DNA from 2 places in the Streptomyces sp. NPDC058371 genome. Region 2 is predicted to be linked to the other one. Evidence: riboswitches for the same ligand, from Rfam matches in the RefSeq annotation. Region 2 holds a riboswitch; the other holds the start of a gene.
What was found. Region 2 has a riboswitch for thiamine pyrophosphate ahead of ACFWM2_RS20190 (thiamine ABC transporter substrate binding subunit). Riboswitches for the same ligand answer to the same signal wherever they lie in the genome.

Region 1 (4,770 bases), on a different contig from region 2:
GTCGGCATGGTCCGGGCCGGGGACTGGGCCAGCAGCGTGCCGGGCCTTCTCGTCGCCGACGGGAGGCTGGGACTGCGGCTCGGCGAGGAACCCGCCGCGGCACGCGCCGAGTTCGAACTGTGCGTTGCCCAGGCGTGCGCGGACGATCCATGGCTGCGCGACCACCCGGCCGTCGTCTCCTGGCCCGGCGGCCGGTTCGCCAGTGGCAGGCTCGCCCCCGGGCATCCCCTGCGCGAGGTGGTCGGCACCGCACACGCGGACGCCACCGGCTCACCGGGACCCCGGGAGCGCGGCGCGCCGTACGGCAGCGATCTGCGCCTCTACGCGGCGGCGGGCATACCGACGCTGCAGTACGGACCCGGCGACGTGCGCCTCGCCCACGGCCCCGACGAACGCGTATCGCTCACCGAAACCGTCGCCGTCGCCCGCACGCTGGTCCTCACGGCACTCAGGACCGCGGGGACCCGGTAACGGGAGGCGTCCCGGCCGACCCGAACGACGACCCCCGCCGGGACCCGGTAGCGGAAGGCGACCCCGGCCGACCCGAACCGCGGGAGCCCGGTGCCCACCCGAACCGCAGGAACCCGCTCGGCGAGACGCGCCCGGCTCACCTCGACAACCAAGTGCGGGCGCAGCGCGTCACCGGCGCGGGCGGGTCCGCCAGCCGTGGTCGACCGGGCCCAGGCCCGCGCCCAGGGCGAAGCCCGCGGCGATCGCACCCGTGACGTACTCCTTCGCCCGGCGCACCGCCTCCGGTACCGGATGCCCCTGCGCCAGGCCGACCGCGATCGCGGAGGCCAGGGTGCAACCCGTGCCGTGCGTATGGCGGTTGTCGTGGCGCGGGGCCCGCAGCCAGTGCTCCTCGCGGCCGTCGGTCAGCAGGTCCACGGCCTCGCCCGGCAGATGACCGCCCTTCACGAGGACCCACCGCGGCCCGTACTCCAGGAGCCGTTCCGCCGCCCGGCGCATGTCCCCTTCACTCGTCACCGAGACCCCGGTGAGCTGCGCCGTCTCGTCGAGATTCGGGGTCGCCACCGTCGCGACCCGCAGCAGTACGGTCCGTACGGCGTCCAGCGCGTCGTCGGCGAGCAGCCGGTCGCCGTGCTTGGAGACGCTCACCGGGTCCACGACCACGGGTGCGGCGGTGTCCGCGAGCAGCTCGGCGACGGTCTCGACGAGCAGGGGCGAGGCCAGCATGCCGGTCTTCAGCGCCTGTACGCCGATGTCGTCCACGACGCTGCGGTACTGCGCCCGCACCGCCTCGGCCGGCAGCTCCCACGCCCCCTGGACCCCGAGGGAGTTCTGCGCGGTGACCGCGGTCAGCACGCTCATGCCGTGCGCGCCCAGCGCGAGCATCGTCTTCAGGTCGGCCTGGATACCGGCGCCGCCCCCGGAGTCCGACCCGGCGACGGTCAGGACGCGCGGCGGCGCGACGGCGGCTGCCGGAACCGGTGCGGTCGCGGCACCGGGTGATGTGGCCGGCTGTGTCATGACCGGGTCTCCTTCGAGGTAGCGCCGAGACCCAGGCGCAGCGGGGCGTACACGGCGAGCGCCACGACGAAGGCCACCCCGTAGGCGAGATCGGCGCCGTGCAGGGCGTCGGCCACCGGACCCACGTACAGGCTGGTGCTCATGAACGGGACGGCGGCGGCGAAGGCGACGACGAACGCCGTGAGCGCGGGCCACCACTGCTGCGGGCGGGCGTTCTCGGCGGCCAGGTCGACCGGGGCGCCGGCGCGGGCCCTGGCCCGGACGAGCCAGTCGACGGCCACGATCGCGACGAATCCGGGGATCCAGTAGCCGACGAGCAGCAGCACGTTCTGGAAGCGGGTGGTGGTGTCGGCCGCGTGCATCCACAGGACGAGCGGGAAGCCGAGGGCGGCGGCCAGCGCGGCGGCGACCGGACGCGGCAGGCGTACCCCCATGGTCTGCAGGGCCAGCGAGCCGCTGTAGTCGTTCATGGCGTTGCTGGACAGGGCCGCGAGCGCGACGGCGAGCAGGCCGAACGCACCGAGGACGCCGCCGCCGAGCAGGGTGTCGACGCCTCGGGCGGTCTGGTCGGTGAAGACGGACGCGCCCCACAGGCCCAGTGCCTGGACGGCCACGAAGGACACGCTGACGCCGAGCAGCGTGCACCAGAACATCCGCGGCCGGGACGCGGTGCGCGGGAGATACCGGCTGAAATCGCTGGCGTAGGGGGCCCAGGACAACGCGAGGCTCAGTGCGATGGTGCAGGTCAGGACGAACGCGCCGGCCCGGTCGGCGCCATGGACCGTGGCGACGGCGGCGGGGTGGCTGCCGCCGAGCAGCTTGGCGGTCAGCGCGGCGAAGGCGGCGGCGAGCGCGAACGTCATCACGGTCTGGAGCCGGTGGATCGCCTCGTACCCGAGGACACCGAGAGCCCCTTGGGCGGTCATCATGACCAGGACGCCCAGCCAGAACGGCCAGCCGCACAGCTGGGCCAGCGCGTCCCCGCCGAACAGGCCGATCAGCGCGTCCCAGGCGATCGAGGAGAGCCACTGCAGGGCGCCCGGCACCGCAACGGCCCGCCCGAACGCCAGCCGGGCGAGCGGGAGTTGCCCCGCACCGGTCTGGCTGCCCCAGGTGCCCAGGTAGGCGGTCGGCACCGCGCCCAGGAGGGTGCCGAGGACGACGGCGGTGAGGGCGGTGGCGAAGTCGAGGCCGAGCGCGACGCCGGCGGTGCCGGTGAACACGCCCGTCATGGTCAGGTTGGGGGCGAACCACACGGTGAACAGCCGGGCCGGGCTGCCGTACCGCGCGTCCTCGGGGACGGGTGCGATGCCACGGGCCTCGACCCGCAGATCACCGGGAGCGGCGGGCATCCGCCCGTCGAAGACGCGCTGCGGGGACCCGACGGCCACCTCACCGCGGGCATGCGGCAATGACATGAGACATCCCTCCGCCAGTCCTAACTGGTTCAGGTTCGACGGGTGTGATCTCAGCCCTCGTGCGGGGCACCCCGTGTCCGGTACGCCGGCCAGGATAGCCCGGCCCGCGCGTACGTCCAGGTGGTGGGGCGGACGGCAGCCGTGCGCGGTCGGCGGACGGTGACCGGGCCGGTGCGGCGGGTCACGCCCGCGCCGCACGGTGTGCCCGGGGAGGGACGCCTGGGAGTGAATACCGTGATACGCGGACGACGTTCCCTTTGTCCGGGAGGGCGGGCTATGGTGACGCACTGACGGGATCTTGAACGGAGGGGGCGCAGGTGGAGAACCTCGCGAGGGCACGCCGCGGCCGGCCGCCCGGGACCGGGTCGGTGCAGGGCGAGCTGACCGGCCGCCAGCAGGCCATCATCGAGTTCATCAGGACCGAGGTGGCGCGGCAGGGCTATCCGCCGTCCATGCGTGAGATCGGCGAGGCCGTCGAGCTGGCGAGCACCTCCTCGGTCTCCCACCAGCTGTCGGTACTGGAGCGAAAGGGCGTCCTGTACCGCGATCCGCACCGGCCCCGCGCGTATCAGGTACGGCCCACCTGGGCGCCGAGTCTGGACGCCGACCGCGGGCCGGAGCCGGCCGCAGTACCGCTGGTGGGCCGCATCTCCGCGGGCACGCCCGTCCTCGCCGAAGAGGCGATCGAGGACATCTACCTGCTGCCGCGCCAGATGGTCGGCGACGGCGATTTCTTCGCACTGACCGTGAGCGGCGACAGCATGATCGAGGCGGCCATCTGCGACGGCGACGTGGTGGCCGTCCGCCGCCAGGACAGCGCCGATCACGGCGACATCGTCGTCGCGCTCCTGGAGGACGAGGCCACGGTCAAGCAGCTGCGCCGGCAGGACGGTCAGGTGTGGCTCATGCCGCGCAACTCCGCCTACGCGCCGATTCCCGGCGAGGACGCGGTCATCCTGGGCCGAGTGGTGGGCCTGATGCGCCAGTTGTAGCGGTGGCGAGGGTGCCGCCCCGCTCCGGGTGCGGTCCGGCCCCCGCGGGACCGGTGCGAACAGAAAGGGCCCCCGCGGGCTTTCGCCCGCGAAGACCCTTCGCACCGTCGGGACGACAGGATTTGAACCTGCGACCCCTTGACCCCCAGTCAAGTGCGCTACCAAGCTGCGCCACGTCCCGGTGCGCTCGCCGCGGTGAACCGCGTGATCGCGCGAACAGCACTTTACCGCACGCCACAGGCCGGTCCGCCGGGGGCGCGGGGGCGGCACCGGGGCCGGCGCGGGACAATCGGAGCATGAGCAGGATTTCCAGGGCCGGGGCTGACGACCGACGCGACCGGGACACGGAGGGACGGGCCCGCAACGCCCGTCCCCGGGACGGGCTCGGCCGGCCCCTGCCGTACGGCGCGGACGGGGTGGAGCGGCAACCCGAAGGGGTCGTACGCAGCCCCGCCGAGACGGTCGTCGAGGCGCAGGCGCTGCTGGCCGCGGGCAAGCCGTTCCACGCGCACGAGGTCTTCGAGGACGCCTGGAAGTCGGGTCCCGCGGACGAGCGCGCGCTGTGGCGCGGGCTGGCCCAGCTCGCGGTGGGGCTGACCCATGCGGCCCGGGGCAACACGACGGGCGGCGCCCGGCTGCTGCGACGCGGGGCGGGCGCCGCCGAACAGTGGGCCGCCGAATCCGGACAGAACCGGCCGTACGGGATGGATCTGGCGGAACTGGCGGCCTGGGCGCGGAGGTTGGCGGGGGTCGTGGAGCGGGACGGTACGGCGGTCGACGCGGTGGCGTGGGCGCCGCGACTGCGCGGGAGTGAACCCGGATAGACCGGCTGTCAGTGGCGTGGGGCAGACTCGGGTCGTGCGAAAGAT
Region 2 (4,770 bases):
GCCGCCTCCCGCAACCGCTCGTCCACCGCGCGCAGGACGGGCAGCATCGTGCGGACCACGAACGGGACACCGACGAGTGCCTGCGCGAGCGGCACCAGGATCCAGGAGGACCGCAGATCCAGCGGCGGCTCGTCCAGGGCGATCAGGAACCCGAAGCCGACCGTGACCGCGGAGACGCCGAGCGGCAGCATCAGCAGCGCGTCGAACCCGCGGACGAGCCGGCCCGCACGCCGGGTGAGGGCGGTGGCCGCGAGAGCGCCGATCAGCACGGCGACGGCGGTGGCGGCGAACGCGTACTGGAGCGAGTTGCCGATCGCCTCGATCGGCGCCACCAGGAAGATGCCGCCGTCCTCGGAGGTGAGCGCTCTGTAGTACGCCAACCCGTAACCGCCGGGGGTGTCCAGGGACCGCTGGACCAGCACCCCGAGAGGCAGCACGAGCAGGACGGCGATGCTCGCGAGGACCCCGGCGAGCAGCGCCCACTGCCCGGCCCCACGCGGCCGGCGCGCGGTCATCGAGGCGTCCACCAGACGCAGGGCGGTCTCCCGGCGCCGTACGGTCCAGGCGTGCACCGCGAGGATCGCGCCGACCGCCACGAACTGGACGATGGTCAGCACGGCGGCGGTGGAGAGATCGAAGATCTCCGAGGTCTGCCGGTAGATCTCGACCTCGAGGGTCGAGAAGGTGGGGCCGCCGAGGATCTGCACCACACCGAACGAGGTGAAGGTGAAGAGGAAGACCATGAGAGCGGCAGCGGCGAGGGCGGGCCCGAGAGCCGGCAGGGTCACCTTGCGCCAGGCGGCGAACCGGGAGGCGCCGAGCATCCGCGCGGCCTCCTCCTGACGCGGGTCGAGCTGCGCCCAGAGACCGCCGACCGTCCGGACGACGACGGCGTAGTTGAAGAAGACGTGCGCGAGCAGGATCGCCCAGACAGTGGTGTCCAGCCGTACGCCCCACAGCTCGTCGAGCAGCCCGCCCCGGCCGACCAGCGCCAGGAATGCGGTGCCGACGACGACGGTCGGCAGCACGAAGGGGACGGTGACCACCGCCCGCAGCACCTGCTTGCCCCGGAACTCGAAGCGCGCGAAGACATACGCGCCGGGGAGCGCGATCAGCAGCGTGAGCGCGGTCGACGCGCACGCCTGCCAGGTGGTGAACCACAGGACGTGCCGGATGTCGGACTGGGCGAGCACCTCGCCGATCCGCCCGAACCGCCAGACCCCGTCGGCCTTGAGCCCGCGGCCGACGATCGCCGCCACCGGGTACGCGAAGAAGGCCGCGAAGAACGCGACGGGCAGCGCCATCAGTCCGAGCCGCGCCGCGCCGCCGCGGGAGAGCCCCCTGCGCGCCCGGGACGCCCCGGGCTCCCCCTGTTTCCGGGACTTCCCGGGCGGCCGGGGCGCTACTTCAGTACGAGTGAGGTCCACGACTTGACCCACTGGTCACGGTGGTCGGCGATGGTGCCGGGGGCGAGCGTCTCGGGGTTCTTGGCGGCCGGCCCGAACTCGGTGAACTCGGCCGGGACCCGGGCGCCCTCGACCACCGGGTACACGAACATGTTCAGCGGCATGTCCTGCTGGAACTTCTTGGTGATCAGGAAGTCCAGCAGCGCCTTGCCGCCCTTGGCGTTCTTCGCGTTGCTCAGCAGGCCCGCGAACTCGATCTGCCGGAAACAGGTGCCGGTGGCGACGCCGGTCGGCGCGGTCTTGGGCCGCGGATCGGCGTAGATGACCTCGGCGGGCGGCGACGAGGCGTACGAGACGACCAGTGGGCGGTCGGCCTTCGCCTTCTTGCCACCGGCCGAACCGGAGAACTCGTCGTTGTAGGCCTGCTCCCAGCCGTCCACGACCTTCACGCCGTTGGCCTTGAGCTTCTTCCAGTAGTCCTGCCAGCCGGTGTCGCCGTACCGCGCCGCGCTGCCGAGCAGGAAGCCGAGGCCCGGCGACGACGTCGAGGCGTTCTCCGTGACGAGCAGGTTCTTGTACGCGGGCTTCACCAGGTCGTCGAAGGACTGCGGCGGGGCCAGCTTGTGGTCGGCGAAGTACTGCTTGTCGTAGTTGACGCAGATGTCACCGGAGTCGATGGGTGTGACGCGGTGCTCGGCCTTGTCGAGCTGGACGTCCGCGGCGACGGCGGACAGGCCCTTGGCCGCGTACGGCTGGAAGAGTCCGTTGTCGAGCGCGCGGGACAGCAGTGTGTTGTCGACGCCGAAGAAGACGTCGCCCTGCGGGTTGTCCTTGGTGAGGATGGCCTTGTTGACGGCCTGCCCGGCGTCGCCGTCCTTGAGGACCCTGACCTTGTACCCGGACTCCTTCTCGAACGCCTTGAGCACGCTCTTCGAGGCGGCGAAGGAGTCATGGCTGACGAGGGTCACGGTCTTGGACCCGGAGCCGGCGTTGTCGTCGGACGAGCCGCACGCGGAGAGCGTGACGAGCCCGAGACCGGTGGCGACGACCGCTGCCGTCAACCTCTTGGTGGTGCTCACTGAATTCCTCCTGGGATGACCAGGAAGAGACGCGGCCCTGCCCGGGAACCTCTGATAGTTCCCGGGCAGGGCGCAACAGCTTGAGTAACGACCGAACTTCCTACCCAGAATGACCTGGGCAAGGTTCAGAGGGTCTGCGGCCTGTGCCGCACTCTCAGCGCTGTGGCGCTCCCCTGTCGGAATATGAAGATGTACGTACGCCAGTCAGACTACCGCTCCCTCGCCGGAACGCGGCTGGTGGCTCCCCGGTGACACCGGGCAGCCGGGTCCTAGCGCTCCGCCGCCGCCAGCTGCCCGCAGGCCCCGTCGATCTCCTGGCCGCGGGTGTCCCGGACGGTGACCGGCACGCCGTGGGCCGCGATGGCCTCGACGAACGCCTTCTCGTCCTCGGGCCGCGAGGCGGTCCACTTGGAGCCGGGCGTCGGGTTCAGCGGGATCAGGTTCACGTGCACGGGCTTGCCCTTGAGCAGCCGTCCGAGCCGGTCACCACGCCACGCCTGGTCGTTGATGTCACGGATGAGGGCGTACTCGATGGACAGCCGGCGCCCCGACTTGGCCGCGTACTCCCAGCCGGCGTCCAGCACCTCGCGCACCTTCCACCGCGTGTTCACGGGGACGAGGGTGTCGCGCAGCTCGTCGTCCGGCGCGTGCAGGGAGATGGCGAGGCGGCACTTGAAGCCCTCGTCGGAGAACCGGTGGATCGCGGGCACCAGGCCCACGGTCGACACGGTGATTCCGCGCTGCGAGAGCCCCAGACCGTCCGGCTCGGGGTCGGTGAGCGCCCGGATCGAGCCCACGACCCGCTTGTAGTTGGCGAGCGGCTCGCCCATGCCCATGAAGACGATGTTGCTCAGCCGCGCCGGGCCACCGGGAATCTCGCCGTCCCGCAGGGCGCGCATGCCGTCCACGATCTGGTGCACGATCTCGCCGGTGGACAGATTCCGGTCCAGCCCGGCCTGTCCGGTGGCGCAGAACGGGCAGTTCATCCCACAGCCGGCCTGCGAGCTGATGCACATGGTGACCCGGTCCGGGTACCGCATCAGCACGGATTCGACGAGCGTGCCGTCGAAGAGCCGCCACAGGGTCTTGCGGGTGGTGTCGTCGTCACAGCTGATGTGCCGGACGACGGACATCAGCTCGGGCAGCAGCGCTTCCTGCAGCTTCCCGCGCGAGGCGGCCGGGATGTCCGTCCACTGCTCCGGGTCGTGCGCGTACCGCGCGAAGTAGTGCTGCGAGAGCTGCTTGGCGCGAAACGGCTTCTCACCGATCGCGGCAACCGCCTCTTTACGCTCGGCGGGCGTGAGATCGGCAAGGTGCCGCGGCGGCTTCTTGGCTCCGCGGGGGGCGACGAAAGTGAGTTCTCCGGGCTTAGGCATAGCTCTACCAGTGTCGCAGACATATGAAGAGAGGCCCGCCGCCCTGTGGACAGCGAGCCTCTCACTCAAGAACTGCAGGTCAGCGACGTACAACAAGGTCAGGGCGCAGTGGTCAGCCGGAGCCCACGAAGATCACCAGGAGCAGCCACACCACGGGTGCCGTCGGCAGGAGCGAGTCCAGCCGGTCCATGATGCCGCCGTGCCCCGGCAGCAGCGTGCCCATGTCCTTGATGCCCAGGTCCCGCTTGATCATGGACTCGCCGAGGTCACCGAGCGTGGCGCTGGCGGCCACCGCGAACCCGATGAGCAGACCCTGCCACCAGCTGCCGTCGTCGATCAGGAACTGCATGCACAGCGCACCCGCGGCCATCGCGAAGGTGACCGCTCCGACCAGGCCCTCGCGGGTCTTGCCGGGGCTGATGCGCGGCGCCAGTTTGTGCTTGCCGAAGCGCCAGCCGACGGCGTACGCGCCGGTGTCGCTGACGACCGTCAGGAGCAGGAACGTCAGGACGCGCCGCGGACCGTCGTCGGCCGTGAGCATCATCGCCACGAACGTCGCCAGGAACGGCACGTAGAAGGCCGCGAAAACCCCGGCGGTGACGTCCTTGAGGTAGCCCTCGGGCGGTTCGGTCATCCGCCAGACCAGGACGGCCAGCGCGGTGAGCGCCATCGCCACCCACGCACCCTCGGCGCCCCTGACGTAACCGGCGACGACCATCGCCGCGCCGCCGATCGCCAGCGGTACGAGGGGCGCCTTGATGCCCTTGCGCTCCTCGAGCCGTGAGGTGAGCTCCCACAGCCCCACGACCACGGCGACGACGATCACGCCGACGAACACGGCTTTGACGATGAACAACGACGCGATGATCACCGCACCGAGCCCGACGCCCACCCCTATGGCCGCACCCA

Region 1: another riboswitch for thiamine pyrophosphate. It lies ahead of ACFWM2_RS02710 (purine-cytosine permease family protein); the one in region 2 lies ahead of ACFWM2_RS20190 (thiamine ABC transporter substrate binding subunit).

Annotation. Positions count from the first base shown of each region.
Region 1 covers NZ_JBHXJC010000001.1:623,495-628,264, reverse strand. Annotated here, with positions in the region: gene ACFWM2_RS02720 (ArgE/DapE family deacylase) at 1-471, shown strand, start outside; gene thiD (bifunctional hydroxymethylpyrimidine kinase/phosphomethylpyrimidine kinase) at 640-1,491, opposite strand; gene ACFWM2_RS02710 (purine-cytosine permease family protein) at 1,488-2,909, opposite strand; TPP riboswitch at 2,899-2,993, opposite strand; gene lexA (transcriptional repressor LexA) at 3,227-3,901, shown strand; tRNA gene ACFWM2_RS02700 (tRNA-Pro) at 4,009-4,082, opposite strand; gene ACFWM2_RS02695 (DUF309 domain-containing protein) at 4,198-4,725, shown strand; gene cobF (precorrin-6A synthase (deacetylating)) at 4,760-4,770, shown strand, end outside.
Region 2 covers NZ_JBHXJC010000006.1:126,728-131,497, forward strand. Annotated here, with positions in the region: gene ACFWM2_RS20185 (ABC transporter permease) at 1-1,427, opposite strand, end outside; gene ACFWM2_RS20190 (thiamine ABC transporter substrate binding subunit) at 1,403-2,485, opposite strand; TPP riboswitch at 2,565-2,670, opposite strand; gene rlmN (23S rRNA (adenine(2503)-C(2))-methyltransferase RlmN) at 2,755-3,861, opposite strand; gene ACFWM2_RS20200 (phosphatidate cytidylyltransferase) at 3,974-4,770, opposite strand, start outside.